4 regions of the Anaerobacillus alkaliphilus genome follow, and region 3 is predicted to be linked to each of the others. Evidence: riboswitches for the same ligand, from Rfam matches in the RefSeq annotation. Region 3 holds a riboswitch; each other region holds the start of a gene.

Region 1 (4,218 bases), on a different contig from region 3:
TTTATGGATAGCCTCACTCACTTAAAGGTGCCACCTATCGTCATTACCATATTGTTATTATCCTACCGCTATGTATTTTTATTTTTTGATGACATTCAAAAAATGCAGTTAGCGGCTAGATCTCGATTTTTTTCTGGTGGCATATCCATTCGTAATTTAAAAGTATATGGTCAATTGACCGGTGGACTCCTTATCAAATCCTTAGACCGAGCCGAAAATGTTTACAGTGCAATGACTGCTCGTTGTTTTAACGGCACCATTCGCTTTCGGAAAAAACGTGCTTTACACGGCTGGGATATTACAAAAACTATCATTCCTTTCTTACTAATAGCAACATTAATAACGATTGAAAGACTATATTTTTAGAAACAAAGAAAGCATCAGCTCTGCTGATGCTTTCTCTGTTTCTAGTAATACACGCTCTCTGTCCATTTACACTTACGACACTTGCGCAAAATTGCGGTTTCATGAAACTCATGGTCACAAGTTTGTTGAATCGACTTTAATTGTTTTTGAAGCTGTTGTTTTTTTATTTCAATCGCTCGGATTTCAGCCTTTATTTGACGGACATGATCAAGATTACTTGTAGATTTTTGCTCCATCATCAACGAACTCCTTCGCTTTTAGCTTCATACCTTCTTCAATGACTTCATCTTCTGTTTTTCCTTGTTCATTTGCAGTATTGCGAATGTCATGAGAAATTCTCATTGAACAGAATTTCGGTCCACACATAGAACAAAAATGGGCTGTTTTTGCCGCTTCCACAGGTAGAGTTTCATCATGATATTCTCTAGCTCGCTCAGGATCAAGTGAAAGATTAAATTGATCATGCCAACGGAATTCGAAACGAGCTTTTGATAAGGCATCATCACGCATTTGAGCACCTGGATGACCTTTTGCTAGATCTGCTGCATGAGCAGCAATCTTGTACGTAATAACTCCTTCTCGAACATCATTTTTGTTTGGTAAACCTAAATGTTCTTTTGGAGTTACATAGCATAACATCGCTGTTCCATACCAACCGATCATCGCTGCACCAATTGCAGATGTAATATGATCATAGCCAGGAGCAATGTCGGTTGTCAGTGGTCCTAATGTATAGAATGGAGCTTCTTTACAGATTTCTAACTGTAAATCCATGTTCTCCTTAATTTTGTGCATTGGAACATGACCTGGTCCTTCAATCATCACTTGAACGTCATGCTTCCAAGCTATGTCTGTTAATTCTCCTAATGTTACAAGTTCGGCAAACTGTGCTTCATCATTTGCATCTGCAATAGAACCTGGACGCAAACCATCACCTAATGATACGGCAATATCATAGGCTTTAAGTATTTCACAAATCTCTTCAAAATGTGTATAGAGGAAGTTTTCTTGATGATGAGCTAAGCACCATTGAGCTAAAATCGATCCACCGCGAGAAACAATTCCTGTCATACGATTAACAGTCATCGGAATGTAACGAAGTAGTACTCCCGCGTGTATCGTAAAATAGTCGACTCCTTGCTCTGCTTGCTCAATTAACGTATCACGATACACTTCCCATGTTAAGTCTTCAGCAATTCCATTTACTTTTTCCAGAGCTTGATAAATTGGTACAGTTCCTACTGGCACCGGTGAATTTCGAATAATCCATTCTCTCGTCGTATGAATGTTTTTACCAGTAGATAAATCCATAATTGTATCTGTACCCCAGCGTGTCGCCCACGTCATTTTCTCTACTTCCTCTTCAATCGAAGAAGACACAGCAGAGTTACCGATATTGGCATTAATTTTTACATGAAAATTGCGACCAATTATCATCGGTTCACTTTCTGGGTGGTTAATATTATTAGGAATGATTGCACGACCACGAGCAATTTCTTCACGAACGAACTGTGGATCCATGTTTTCACGAATGGCTACAAACTCCATCTCAGGTGTAACAATTCCTTGCTTTGCGTAATACATTTGCGTCACGGCGTTACCGTCTTTGGAACGTAGTGGTTTAGTTACTCGATTTGGAAACCACTCCATATTTGCACGTGGGTCATCTAGACGAAACCCATTATCTTCAGGCTTAATATCTCTTCCTTCGTATTCCTCAACATCATTTCGTTCTAAAATCCAGTTTTGTCTAATCTTTGGAAGTCCCTTACGTACATCTACTTCATAATTAACATCTGTATAAGGGCCGCTTGTATCGTATACTCTTACAGGTGGATTTTCCCTTTCACCTGCAATTCCAGTTGTAGCTGTTAATTCAATTTCTCGCATCGGTACTTGAATGTCCTTCCTCGATCCTTCTACGTAAACCTTTTTACTTGCAGCAAACTGTGACTTTAAATCGATCGACATTTCTTTTTGCATTGACAATGTAACTTCCTCCTCAAAAATATGTTTTTTTGGAACTGAAGATACAGCAACTATAAGGAATTGATTTTTACTTCATGAACGCAAAAAATCGGGCTCTGAATAACTCAGAACCCGATAATGGACAGAAGATAAAATCAAAGAAAGAGACAAAGAAATGCCACCTTCTTGTTTTTACTACTTCCCTACGCTGGTATCATCCAGATCAGGTTCCAAGGGTCAAAGAATGCATTCTTTTCTCAGTCCAGCATAATGGACTCCCCTAGTAGACTTTTCTATACTATCATATCGTAGTTTAACGGAAATTAATACCATTTTTTTTATAAAATCAATACCAATAACTGAGATGCAATCGCGACAAAAATAAGGGCAATAGGATACGCAGCTGCATAAGCAATCGCTGGATCTTCAGTGTCAACTAAATTGTTACATGCCCCAAGACCTGGTGTACTAGTCATCCCTCCACAAATTGCACCCAATGAGTGAATAACACTTAGATGAAACAGTTTCTTAGCAACAATAAAAGCTACAACCATTGGGATGATCGTGATCATTGCTCCTCCAATGATTAAACCAACGCCTTCATTTTTTACCACCTCTACTAAACCGCTTCCTGCTGTCGTGCCTGCACCTGCTAAAAACAGGACTAAGCCAACATCTCGAATGACCCGATTAGACGGTTGATAAAACCTGGCTTGTATTGGACCTAACTTTCCAAAATGACCAATAATAATCGCAATTAACAAAGGTCCACCAGCTACTCCCAACGTCATCGTTCCTAGACCTGGGATGTGGATTGGAATCATCCCTACAAGTATTCCTATCAACAAAATTAAACTTAGAGAAAAAATATGAATGTTCGCTTCTTGATGTTGTCTTGTACCAAACACCTCTTGAACTGCTTTTATACGTTCCGGACTGCACACTACAGTCAGTACATCGCCCCGCTCTAAGCGCCAATTAGGACTAGGTGGGAATTCATACCCAGCTCGTTCTAACCTCGTAACAGTGACACTAAACCTTTCCCTCAAATGAATTTCGCGGAGACTTTTTCCAATCATATCTTGGGCATCGACTGTGACACGAAAAATTTTTAAGTTTTCACGGATTTTTACATCTGTTGTAATCTCAGTGCCTATAGCATCCCTTAATTTATTTAAGTCTTCAGGGTAACCAACCGCTATAATTTCATCTTCTTTAAGTAATACCGTATCGTTTCTACCTAAGAAATTTCGATCACCGCGAATAATCCGGCTAATCACAGCAGTACTTTTTAACGTGCGTTGAAGCTCATTTATTGTCAATTTATGAACAGTATCGTCTTCAATTCTGATTGTCATTTTCTTAAGTGAGCTTTTATGCTTTACAGGGCTTACTGTTTTCTGTAGGTCTTTAACCAAATCTATCTTCAAGACTCTTGGGAACAACTGAACAAATAAGACAACGGCAATTACTCCAAAAGGATACGCAATACCATAACCAACGGAAGCAATTGGATCTTTGGTTGCTTCTAATGCAGCGGCCAAGCCCGGTGTACTAGTTAGCGCTCCGGTCATCAAACCAATGCTTAACGGAGCGGATAGGTTAAATATTTTTGAGACGATAACCGTCGTAATCACTGCAACGACAATAATTAAAAAACCTAAGATAGCAAAAACTAAACCACTACTACGCATCATTCGAAAAAAGCGTGGCCCAGCTTGTAAACCCACCGCAACAATAAATAAGCTTAATCCTAAGCTCTGAACAATTGCTGGTATTTGATAACCAAAATGCCCAAGCACCATCGCAAAGAGTAAAACACCAGATGCCCCAAGATTTATGCCTTTTATCTCTATTTGACCAATTAGCGAACCAATAAATAAA
Region 2 (4,218 bases), on a different contig from region 3:
AACAACAGTATGTTAAACCCAGCGATTCCCTATTTAATGGATGTCTTTGATGCTGATGCTGTTTCTACTGGCTGGGTAATTACTGTTTTTATGGTAACGATGGGAATTACCGTGCCGCTAACTGGTTATTTAGGCGATAAATATGGAAAGAAAAAGCTTTATCTTGCTGGCTTAGTCATTTTTATGATCGGTTCGATTTTAGGATCTTTTTCATGGGATTTAAGCTCGCTTATCTTTTTCCGTGGTATTCAAGGGATTGCAGGAGGAATTATGATGCCTTTATCAATGGCACTTATATTCGAAGTGTTCCCAAGAAATGAGCGAGGTCTTGCAACTGGAATTTGGGGAATTGCTGCAATGATGGCTCCAACGATTGGTCCTACGGTCGGAGGACTTATTATTGAAGCAGGAAGTTGGCAGTGGCTCTTCCTATTCAATGTACCAATTGGCATACTAGGAATTATCATCGGTGCCATGTATCTTAAGAACACAAATAAAGTTAGTGGAATTTCGTTTGATAAGTGGGGGTTTCTAACGGTCACAATTGGTGTGGGAGCGATATTGTATGGTTTAGGGAGAGTATCGGCGTTAGAACATCTAGTTCAACCTCTTAATCTGGTTTTATTTACTCTAGGTATGATCTCCTTACTACTGTTTGTGAAAATTGAAAATCGACATGATCAACCTTTGTTAGATTTATCAATTTTTGAAAATAAGGCATTCACATATAGTGTTTGGATAGGCATTTCTACTTCATTAGGGTTATTTGGAGCAATTTTCCTAATTCCATTATTGATCCAGCATGTGTATGGGTTAGGCCCCGTGATAACTGGGCTGGTTTTTCTACCTTCAGCTCTTTTCACCGGGATTTTTATGACCATTGGTGGAAGGTTACTAGATCGCCATGGTCCGTTATTCGTTGTAACTAGCGGTCTTGTCATTATGGCAGTCTTTACATTAGCTCTAGGATTTACGACCATGGAAACATCGCTCATAACGATCTTTGTTTTAATGGCGCTACGAGGTATTGGGCAAGGTTTCTCAACGATGCCAGCAACGACGGCTGGAATGAATTCCATTCCGGATAGGTTTATTTCTCGGGGATCAGCAATGAACAATGTTTTGCGACAGATGAGTTCTGCCTTAGGAATTGTCTTTATCTCCATTTATTATGAGGTTCGTAGAGTTCAGGTGTTTGCTACTGTAGATACGATGCAGGAAGCTAGTTTACAAGCAATACGAGAAGGGTTTTTTCTTTTAGGCATGATAGCCTTATTGACCATACCTTTGGGTTGGATGTTAGGAAAAGCTAGCAAAAATGAAGAAAGTAAAAAAACAATGACTGCGTAATGTGAGTAAAAAAAGCTTCACTAATGAAGCAATTCAGTATAGAAAATTTATTAAACTGTGTTATGATTAATACAAAGAATATGTATTACAGCTACGGGAGCCTAGAGGACTAGGCTGAGAAGAGGACTATTCCGTCACAGACCGTGTAACCTGATCTGGATCATGCCAGCGGAGGGAAGACTGTCTTGTTAATTGTTATCTTTACATGTCTTTAAGGCCGCATCTGTATGGTGGGGCTTTTTTGTTTTGTTTTCCCTGTTGTACACCGCACATTCCAGACAGAACTGTTGATATGTAAAATTAGGAGGAGAAGAAACAATGGCAAAAGATTTATTAACTATCGGTGGAGTAGAACTTAATAGTCGTTTATTAATCGGTACTGGAAAATTTAATGATGACGCCCTAATCCCAGACGTAATTAACTCTTCACAATCTCAAGTAATTACAGTCGCTATGCGTCGTGTTGATTTTAATACGAACCAAGAAAATATCATGAAATATATCCCAAAAGAGATGATTTTACTACCTAATACATCTGGAGCAAGAACAGCTGAGGAAGCAGTCCGTATTGCAAGACTGGCACGCGCAGCAGGTATGGGAAATTGGATAAAAATTGAGGTTATTTCTGACCAAAAGTACTTACTACCAGATAACTATGAAACAATTAAAGCAACTGAAATTCTAGCTAGTGAGGGCTTTATAGTCCTTCCTTACATGAGCCCAGATTTAATGGTAGCTAAAAAACTTGAAGAAGTTGGCGCTGCAGCTGTAATGCCACTTGGAGCACCAATCGGTACAAACCGTGGCTTAAAAACGAAAGAACTAATCCAAATTTTAATTGAAGAATGTGAAAAACCAGTAATCGTTGATGCAGGTATTGGTAAACCATCACAAGCGTGTGAAGCAATGGAGATGGGAGCAGATGCTGTCTTAGTCAATACCGCAATTGCTACAGCTGGAGATCCAGTGGTTATGGGGCAAGCGTTTAAATCAGCGGTAGAAGCAGGACGCCAAGCATATCTATCAGGAGTTGGTGGAGTTGCCAAACACGCGAGAGCATCATCACCATTGACAGGATTTTTACAGATCTAATTATGAATTAGGAATTTTGAATTATGAATGTTGTTTGCAGAACTACGAAGCATTACAAGCATCAATTCACAATTCAGAATTCAAAATTGACAATTAAAGAAGGGGGTTTTCCCATGAGTTTTTACTACGAATATGAAAAGTTAAAGGAACTACCTTTTGACGATATATTTCAAGGTATTACAGAAACAGATGTTAAGCGAGTCCTACAAAAACAAAGAATGAATACAGAAGACTTATTAGTTTTGCTCTCTCCAGCAGCGGAAAATCTACTTGAGGAAATGGCCCAAAAAGCGCATGAGCTAACAGTCCAACATTTTGGAAGAACAATTTTACTATTCAACCCTATTTATATTGCTGACCACTGTGTCAACGTTTGTACGTATTGTAGTTTTAGTGTTACAAACCAATTTGAACGTAAGAAGCTATCACTTGAACAAATTGAAATTGAAGCAAAGGCACTAGCGGATCAAGGGTTAAAACATATATTAGTGTTAACAGGTGAGTCAAAAACACATACACCAGTTTCGTATATAGCTGAAGCTGTAAAGGTATTGAAAAAATACTTTTCATCAGTGGCAATTGAAATTAATCCGTTAGATACTGAGGAATACAAACTATTAGCCGATGCAGGTGTTGATGGGCTAACTGTCTACCAAGAAGTATATAATGAAGAAATTTATAAATCAGTTCATGTAAAGGGACCAAAGCGTGATTATCGCTACCGCATGGATACTCCTGAACGTGGCTGTGAAGCTGGAATTCGTCAAATTAATGTTGGGGCATTATTAGGGTTAGACGAGTGGCGTAGAGAAGCGTATTTTGCAGCTATGCATGCTCACTACCTTCAATCAAAGTATTTAGACGCCGAAATTAGTTTATCGTTACCGAGAATTCGCCCACATTTAGGTGATTATCAGCCGAAATCAATCGTTGAAGATCGTCATCTCGTTCAAGCAATTACGGCGTTCCGTTTATTTTTACCGCGCTCAGGGATTACACTATCAACAAGAGAACCAGAATACTTACGTGATAATCTTATCTACTTAGGTGTAACAAAAATGTCAGCTGGCGCAAAAACTGAAGTAGGCGGATACTCTCAGTGTGAGACAGGTACAGCACAATTTCAGATTTCAGATGAACGTTCCCTTGTAGAAATTCAAAAAATGATTAGGGAAAAAGGATATCAACCAGTGTTGAAGGATTGGGAGCTGTTAGTTTAAAAAGCAAAAAGCTTGAGGGAAAAATCCTCAAGCTTTACTTTTTCTCTACTTTTGGTTTAAAAGTGAAATATCTTACTGCAACTAGAAGGTCATAAGCGGCAATGGCCATTAACACAATCGTGAACAAATCCCATTCACCGGTACGACCACGTTGTTGAATTGCAAAATAAACGAAGCTTATAGCCATAAAGAGATACACAATACCCCAAAATAATGGTGATTTCATCTAGAATAGTCCTCCAATAAACCCTTGCATTTCGTCTAACTTTCTTTGTAACTCCATTAAACGTTCACCAAAAACAACCTGAACGAGCATAACGAAGCTATTTAGAGCAACGTGTGCCATTATAGGCACGATAATTCGTTTTGTTTTTACATATAAAAAGGCAAAAACGATGCCCATAAACGTATAAACGAGAAGGTGCTCAAAGTCCATATGAACAGCAGCGAAAATAACAGAACTTATAATGGCAGCAATCCAGAAGTTAAAACGTTTGTATAGACTACCGAAGATAATCATCCTAAAAATAATTTCTTCTAAGATTGGTCCAATCAC
Region 3 (4,218 bases):
CTTAACTACTTCTATTCAAAAGCATTTTGAAGCCTATGCATTACCGCGTGTCGTTGAAGGAGCAAACATTGCAATTGCTACATTAGGGAATGATGCTGGTGTAATTGGTGCTGTTTGGCTCATTAAACAAAAGATAAACAAATAATTACTTATATAGTCAAACTTCTGTTCACAAGAAGTTTGACTATTTTTTTTTGACCCAAGTTTTTCTATTCTATTTTGTTTGAGACTCCCGTCGATTAATGGGATAATAAAGAGACAAGGAGGGGGTTAATGTGAAGAAATTTTCTGCTATTCTTATACTTATCTTCCTACTTAGTTGTGATCAATTAGGTGAAACTGAATTTTTACCTAGTAGCGATTTATCCGGTAATTCCTCTAGGCTGCTAGCTAAATCAGGCATACCTTTGTCTCTAACAAATATAGAGCAAGTACAAAGCATAGGGGCGTCCATGTATAGTTTTGTAACTATTAATGATTGGTATGATAACGAGTCATTACTTTATTTGACGGATGAAAATGGACTGTCAATTGTTTACAAGTTTCATATATTAACAGGGGAAGAAGAAATCTTTTTTCAGTTGGATCAACCGATTATTAGCTTAGAAGCGAATAGAAATTTCTCTATTTTTGTGATTGAAGTTTCGACAATGAGAGGAAATAAGGAACTCTATTTTTTAAGTAAAAAGGGAGAGGTTTTATATACGTTAAGTGAATTAGGTGAGCACTACGAGTTATATTGGAACCCTCATACAGAAGGTGAATTGACGGTTGCGACAGTTCAAGATGACTTTTCAATAGAATTATTCCACCTTAATCTTAACACAAAGGAAGTAAGAAATTTCGAGTTTGATCATTTCTACATTCAATGGATGAACAAGGAGGAACTAGCCTATTTAAATTGGGACATGTATTCACTTAGTTTCTATGCAACGTTATATACGTATGATGTAAAGGAACAAAGAGAAACAAAACTTCTTGACGAAATTATTACTTTTTTCTCATTTGGTGATGTATTTCTAACAGTCTCAATAGAAGATAAAAATGTATCGAAATCTGACTATATTTTCTATGATACTCAGACCAAAGAGGAAATATCGAGTATAAAAATTCCAATACTAAATACGTATTCAGAACAATGGTGGATTCCTTTCCAAGATTATGACGCTAGCAGTAATACTTTTTATATTTTACAACCTCTGAGCAATGGTGACTTATTTGATTACTCAGAGGGATATAGGTTGGTTTCCTTTGAGGTTGAAACAGAAAAAACAAAAGATATTGCTCTACTTAGTGAAGACTTCCCTCTCAAAGCTTCCCCGGACGGTCAGTGGTTAGTGTACGGGTACCAATTAGAAAACTTGGTTGATATAAAAAAGAAAAAAATACATTCTTTACTACATTGGTAAGTAAAACGATTGAAATTACCTAGATTTCTGTCATAATTAAAGAAAATGTAAAAACTTTATAGAAGACTAGGGGTGCCGCTTTTAGGCTGAGAAAAAGGTAAGACTTTTACCCTTGAACCTGATTTGGATTATACCAGCGTAGGGAAGTCGTTGATTTGCTATGAACTAGCCGTAATCCGTCTTTCTTGGGTTACGGTTTTATTTTAGTTAGAGTATGAAATTTTCGGAGGTTGATTATGAAAGAATTTCGTTTATATGCAATAACAGGAGAAGAGTTTCATCAAGGAAGAGATTTAATTGAAGTGATGGAAGCGGCCATTGTTGGCGGGGTTGACATCTTTCAACTTCGAGATAAAAACAGTAGTAAAAAGGTAGTATTTGAGAAAGCAAAACGACTAAAAGAATTAGCCCAAAAGTATAGTGTGCCGTTCATTGTGAATGACCATATTGACATTGCATTAGCCGTTGATGCAGACGGTATTCATTTGGGTCAAGATGATTTACCACTTCAAGAGGCCAGAAAAATTTTTGGTCAGAATAAAATTATTGGGATTTCAACCCACGAAATAGCAGAAGCAAGAGAAGCCGAACTTAATGGTGCCGATTATATAGGTGTTGGTCCAATTTTCCCGACAAAGAGTAAAGTAGATGTGGTTGACCCTGTGACGACAAAGTATATTGAGGAAGTCGTAAAAGAGATTACAATTCCTTTTGTAGCAATCGGAGGAATAAAGCTTCATAACGTTGATCAAGTGTTAGCCGCTGGAGCAACTAGAATATGTGCAATTAGTGAGATTGTCGGCAATGAAGATATTACAAAAACATGTCAAGAATTTATAAAGAAGATTGAAGCAAGGAGGTAGGGGTATTGTTTATTTTTATTAACGGAGAAAAGACCGAATTATCCTTAGAGACACTAGCAGATGTGGTTAACCATTATAAACTAGATGAACAACTAGTTGTCACTGAAGTGGATGGAGAAATTATTGGGTGTGAAGATCGTCCTCGCACAAAATTACAGGAAGGTATGAAAATTGAAATTGTACAGTTCGTTGGCGGTGGTTGATTAAAGTTCTTTACGAAGAATAGAAACAAAGTGGAGGGTCATAAATTATGACGATAGCGAAAGCATTAACTATTGCCGGCTCTGATTGTGGTGGCGGTGCGGGCATTCAGGCGGATTTAAAATCATTTCAAGAGCGTGATGTGTTTGGTATGAGCGTTATTACTGTTTTAACAGCTCAAAATACACTAGGAGTTCATGGTGTATATCCCCAAACACTTGAGGCTATTGGTGCTCAAATTGATGCGATTTTTCAAGATATGGGAACAGATGCAGTAAAAACAGGCATGCTTTTCTCCGATGAAATTGTTCATCTAGTCGTGGAAAAACTACAACAATATAAGGCTAAGAATATTGTTGTAGATCCTGTTATGATTGCTAAAGGAGGAGCCCCACTATTACAGAAACAAGCAATGGATACAGTAAAGTCACGTTTGCTTCCAATAGCTACAGTTATTACTCCTAATTTACCTGAAGCTTGTGAAATTCTAGGTTTAGACTCAATTAACACGCTTGAAGAAATGAAAAAAGCTGCGAAAGCACTTAGAGAGCTTGGACCTAAATATGTAGTATTAAAAGGTGGCCATTTAGAAGGGAGTAATGAAGCGGTCGATATCTTATTTGATGGTGAAGAATACTTTTATTTTACTGCAAAACGAATTGATACAATACATACTCATGGCACGGGTTGTACATTTGCCGCAGCAATTACGGCTGAACTAGCAAAAGGTAAGTCTGTACATGAAGCAGTTGGTACGGCTAAACAGTTTATTCAAGCTGCCATTGAGGAATCACTTTGTATTGGTAAAGGAATAGGTCCTACAAAGCATAGTGCATACCGTTTAAGATAGGTGATTAGGGATTGTTTAAAGTACGTATTACTTTGAAATAATCCCTTTTTCACTTTTTTCCTTATACATGCTATTCTAGTAGTAAAGTATCTGTTATTAAGAGAGAAATGAGGAGATAGAAACAGTGAACAAATTTGTATTTTTCTTACCGGTAGGAGTAATGGCCCTATTGTTTTACTTTGGCTATCACTATATTAATAATATTGATGCCACCACAAATGAATCGTTACAAAAAGATATCGTAGTTTCATTTGAGGCAAATCGAGAAGGCGATACAGTCACTATCATTGGAAAATGGGACTGGACACAAATGCCAGTAGACGGGCTAGTTGGTAACGATTATATAACCATAGCATTTCAAGATAAAGCAGGAGCTACTCTTTTACCAGACAACATTTATTCAACCGAATTAAATCTTCTTAAAGGAAATCAGGTATTACAAACCATAGAGGGTGAAGTAAATGAGAAAGGCATTGTATTTTCGTTTCCAAATGAAATTATTGATCACGAGAGTTACGGAAATCGAGGAGAAGTAACAGTTGTAGCTCGGTTAGATAGTAATGAGCAATATATGGCTTCGCTTTCATATGTACATACATGGCTTGATCATGAGCTGATTGCTTTTAATAGTCTATACTCGTTAGAAACTGGTCTTTCAGATATCCTAACTAATAAATATTGGGTAATCAATCGATTAATTCAATTTTAAAGGGGCGTGAACATCTTATTGATTAAAGGAATGTCATACCAAAATGGAATTTTCTTTATGGGTAAGACGCATATTTCATGTGCTTATAACGAGCAAGGAAAAATTGTTGAATGGGTCAAGCCTATTGATAGTAAATCATTATTACAAGCAAGTAAGCAAGTTATCGTTGCAATGCCACTTTGGTTT
Region 4 (4,218 bases), on a different contig from region 3:
TAATGTAGAATTTAATAAACTAGCAAAACGCCCCATCGTTTTTACGTCACTTGCTTTCATTGCCCCAAGTGCAAATAATTTAGCATAATCAATTAAATATAAGTAATCTTGAATCATATAAAATCTAAACTTTTCTTTATCAAGAGTTCCAGCACCCATTTCTTGGACAAATGGATGGTTGTGATTGGCTTGCCAAATCGGCTGTAATTCCTGGTATAAACGTTCACTAAATTTCATTTTGTAGACAACTCCTTATTTTTTTGAATGGGTCCAATTGTAAATAAACTGAGTCATTACTTTTGTAAATTTAACTAACTGATCAATGGATACTTGTTCATTTACCGAATGAGCATACTGAAGTGTGCCAGGACCATAAATAGCAGTAGGAATTCCTGCATCCCCTAGCCACCCCCCATCAGTAACCGTTGGTGAAACATCGATCACTGCCTTTGTTCCAGATACTTCTGTATGTGTACGAGCTAACAACTGAACGGCTTCATGACTTGGATCCACTTCTAACGAAGGAAAAATCTCACCACGATCTTCAATCATTGATGTACCACCCCAAGTAAATATAGGCGGATTTTCTTTTAGCCAAGGATCACTATTGGCAACACTTACGATATGGTCCTCAATTTCCTTTGCCACTTGTTCGTATGTTTCATTTGGATAATAATGAACGGTAATCCACAAACGACATTCATCAGCGATAAAGGCAGCGTGCCTGCCACCTTCAATTACAGCTGGGTTGATCGTGTTTGTTCCAGGCAAGAAGCCTTCATAGCTTTTGGTAACCGCCCAATGTCGTTCAAGATCTTGTAGCCCAGCAATGATCTTCACCATTTTTTCTATCGCACTTGCTCCAAACAAGTTGCCACCTGCATGGATCATATTTCTTCTGGTGGCATCATGGAAGGTTTGTTTACTTTTGACAGTAATCCAGCCCGTAATAACACCACCTTGACCTTGAATATGTAAATCGCTCGTATCAACGACAACCGCAAAGTCTGCTTTGTAGCCTCTTTGACAACATTGTAATGTTCCAGCTTCGCCCACCTCTTCACCGATTACCGATTGAAAAATGATGTCACCTGGAAAGTCAATCCCTGCTTCTCTTAATAATTTTAAAGCAAAAAGAGCTCCAGCCAATCCACCTTTCATATCAGCAGCACCACGACCAATGATTACACCATCTCTTACGACAGGTGTAAATGGGTCTTTCTCCCATTCTTCATCTTCGTTTACTTCTGCTACATCAATATGTCCATTTACAATTAAACTCTTGTAATAATCAGAAGCTTTCCCTTTTAACGTCCCAACTACGTTTGGATCGTTTGGGTAAACATCCCACATATCAATGTCAAACCCTAAGCGGTTTAAGTAACTTGCTACAAAATCTTGAGCTTCCCTCGTATTTCTAGCAGGAGGTGCTGGTGTTTCAAAAGCTATCAGTGTCTTCACCAATTCAATTAACTCATCTTTCCGGTCTTCCATTTGTTCTAAAACGAATGAAAGTCTCTCTTCCATTATTTTACCTCCAATATAAAAAACCACTTCCTAGAAAAGAAGTGGTTTGGATAGACCAAGACATTAATAATTGTAGTAATTACTAAAGTTCTGCACTTCTTCCCTACGCTAGTATGACCTAGATCAGGTAATAAGGGTCAAGACGATCGTCTCTCTCAGCTTTCTAGCACCCCTAGAGTGATTCTTATGAAATTTATGTTAAAGAACTATTACTATTTATTTCTATCATACTATCGTGTGAATTACAACAAAGTTTTACCATAACAGTGATTAAGATAGCCTAACGCTTCTATAAAACTTATTCTTTTGCTGAATTTAATCGACGTTGGAAGTAAATAAAAATTGGAAGAGGAATGATAATCCAACCAAAGCTCTTTACTAAGCTATTTTTTGATCTCTCCATAGCAGTGGCACGATGTGACTGAACTGCTGCTTCATAATTAGCTCTTAACTCTGCTTCAGTTAGCTTTTCAGTAGTATCACCAACTGGCTTTTCTCCACCCCAACGACTATATTCCTCAAATGACTGATAGAATGGCGGTGGCGCAACCATGTCAGCTAGTGCCATAAACGCCGCAACACTTCCCCCAATTGTCATCATTAGAGTAGCAAACAGTACTAAATAAATATACACATTCTTGATCATGTCTTCTCCCCCATTTGTTTTACTTTTAACACCTGCCGCGGCAAGTAAGAAGAAAAAAACAATAAGGATTACGCCAATAAATAATACGATCGAAATCATCAAAATCTCCCCTTTGGCATTGGTGTTTATCATTTATTTAGTCGTTCATTGCTTAGAATAGTTACGCTCGCAAAAAAATTAGCTTAAGGCATAAGCTGTCCTCTAGAGGCTACATAGAGGGCATACCATTCTTCTCGAGACATCTGTTCTGCTTGTCTTACAGCATCTTCACATTTCTGAATTCGATCTACATTTGCCGTACCAATAACAGGTTGTATCATCGCAGGATGTCTCATCAACCAACCTAGGACAATTGCTTCTAGAGTGGTTTCTTTCTTTTTGGCCATCTCTTCTACTAGTTGCTTTGTTTTTACGTATGCTTCTGATGGTTGTGCTACTTCCACACCCGTATATATCCCTTTTGCTAAGGGACTCCATGCTTGGAGTTGAACATTTTCTAAACGACAATACTCTATAATACCATCCGCAAAATTAACATTCGTTCCAGCTGCCTGATTTACCAGCACTCCCGCTTCTAGCCAATCTAATTTTTGTAAATTCATCTCTAATTGATTGACGACAAGCGGTGTTGAACAATCATTTTGTAAAAGTTTCAATTGAGCTACATTCATATTAGAAACACCAAAATGATTTACTTTTCCTGCTTTTACTAATAAATCAAAAGCTTCTGCGACCTCTTCTGGCTCCATTAATGGATCGGGTCGGTGTAAAAGCAAGATATCTAATTGCTCAATACCTAATCTAGTTAAAATCCCATCGACAGATTCGACAATATATTCTTTTGAAAAATCATATCTATTTGGTATCTCGCCTTCCGGAAAGCGAATTCCACATTTTGATTGAATGACCATCTGATCTCTAAGCTCTGGACGACGTTTTAGAACTTCACCAAAAACTTTTTCTGCTTTGCCAAATGTATAAATATCAGCATGATCAAACATTGTGATTCCTATTGATAACGCAGCATCTATCGCACGTTCTGCACTCAGGATATCTTCCTCACTAACAGGAGTTTGGTTCCAGCCCCCACCTAAGCCCATGCAACCAAATACGAGTCTACTTGTTGAAATTTGACGTTGTTGTAATGGCATATACTTCATTATTTCATCTCCTAAAAAAAAGTACTCTAAACATTAATTATACATGTTTTCTTAACCACATACTATTTTTTACCATGTTGAGGAAATTCATGAAACACTCTTTTCCTACTCATACTACTTCTAGGAGGTAGATTGATGATTAAATATGGTTGTTTTGCTCTTATGTTACTATTTGTACAAACTTTAAATATATCTGACAACGTATTATTAACCTTAGAAGGAGAATCAATTGGCAGTGTCAATCGTCTTGAGTTTCAATCTATGATTGGAAAATCAATCTTAGACGTTGATAAAGTTGAGGACTTTCTTGAGAAACTCGATCAACAAATTAAAAAAGAACCACAAAACGCAAGAATTGATCAATACGGAACTATCGTTGAGGAAGAATTAGGTTATAAACTAGATCGTCAAAAATTTTCCGAATCCTTTTATACATACTATTATGGACGGGGTCCAATGACAATTGAATTACCTACAACCCCTATATACCCTAAAGTAGATAGTGAGTTACTCGGAAATATTCGAGTAAAACAGATTGGACACTACACAACATATTTTAACCGTCGTAAAAAAGGAAGAGTCCAAAACATTACGCTAGCTGCAGAAGCTATCAATAATCACGTCGTTTTTCCTGGAGAAAGTTTTTCATTTAATCAGGTTGTTGGTCAACGTACCTTTGAAAAAGGGTATTTACCAGCACCAGTCATTATAAAAGGACGTGTATATCGAGACTTCGGCGGTGGGATTTGCCAGGTTTCATCTACGTTATTTAACGCAGTTGACCGGGCAGGAGTTCAAATTTTACAACGGTATTCTCACAGTAAACGAGTTCCTTACGTACCACCAGGACGGGACGCACAAGTTAGTTGGTACGGAGCTGACTTT

Evidence for each region. A riboswitch is a leader RNA that binds a small molecule or an ion and turns the genes downstream of it on or off. The one in region 3 is predicted to bind thiamine pyrophosphate.
Region 1: linked by a shared signal. The riboswitch ahead of thiC (phosphomethylpyrimidine synthase ThiC) and the one ahead of thiE (thiamine phosphate synthase) in region 3 are both predicted to bind thiamine pyrophosphate.
Region 2: linked by a shared signal. The riboswitch ahead of DS745_RS10300 (thiazole synthase) and the one ahead of thiE (thiamine phosphate synthase) in region 3 are both predicted to bind thiamine pyrophosphate.
Region 4: linked by a shared signal. The riboswitch ahead of DS745_RS24095 (acetylornithine deacetylase) and the one ahead of thiE (thiamine phosphate synthase) in region 3 are both predicted to bind thiamine pyrophosphate.

Annotation. Positions count from the first base shown of each region.
Region 1 covers NZ_QOUX01000039.1:97,032-101,249, reverse strand. The annotation lists gene cbiQ (cobalt ECF transporter T component CbiQ) at 1-366, shown strand, start outside; gene DS745_RS12215 (hypothetical protein) at 408-605, opposite strand; gene thiC (phosphomethylpyrimidine synthase ThiC) at 580-2,349, opposite strand; TPP riboswitch at 2,518-2,626, opposite strand; gene DS745_RS12205 (aspartate:alanine exchanger family transporter) at 2,673-4,218, opposite strand, start outside.
Region 2 covers NZ_QOUX01000033.1:18,458-22,675, forward strand. The annotation lists gene DS745_RS10295 (MDR family MFS transporter) at 1-1,350, shown strand, start outside; TPP riboswitch at 1,434-1,545, shown strand; gene DS745_RS10300 (thiazole synthase) at 1,669-2,442, shown strand; gene thiH (2-iminoacetate synthase ThiH) at 2,556-3,662, shown strand; gene DS745_RS10310 (YdiK family protein) at 3,697-3,888, opposite strand; gene DS745_RS10315 (CPBP family intramembrane glutamic endopeptidase) at 3,889-4,218, opposite strand, start outside.
Region 3 covers NZ_QOUX01000045.1:92,083-96,300, forward strand. The annotation lists gene DS745_RS14590 (ROK family glucokinase) at 1-145, shown strand, start outside; gene DS745_RS14595 (YqgU-like beta propeller domain-containing protein) at 276-1,409, shown strand; TPP riboswitch at 1,468-1,571, shown strand; gene thiE (thiamine phosphate synthase) at 1,646-2,272, shown strand; gene thiS (sulfur carrier protein ThiS) at 2,278-2,475, shown strand; gene thiD (bifunctional hydroxymethylpyrimidine kinase/phosphomethylpyrimidine kinase) at 2,523-3,323, shown strand; gene DS745_RS14615 (hypothetical protein) at 3,448-4,032, shown strand; partial or broken gene DS745_RS25190 (DUF1385 domain-containing protein) at 4,063-4,218, shown strand, end outside.
Region 4 covers NZ_QOUX01000050.1:46,904-51,121, forward strand. The annotation lists gene tenA (thiaminase II) at 1-237, opposite strand, end outside; gene DS745_RS24095 (acetylornithine deacetylase) at 253-1,527, opposite strand; TPP riboswitch at 1,611-1,711, opposite strand; gene DS745_RS24100 (hypothetical protein) at 1,826-2,272, opposite strand; gene DS745_RS24105 (aldo/keto reductase) at 2,356-3,333, opposite strand; gene DS745_RS24110 (VanW family protein) at 3,469-4,218, shown strand, end outside.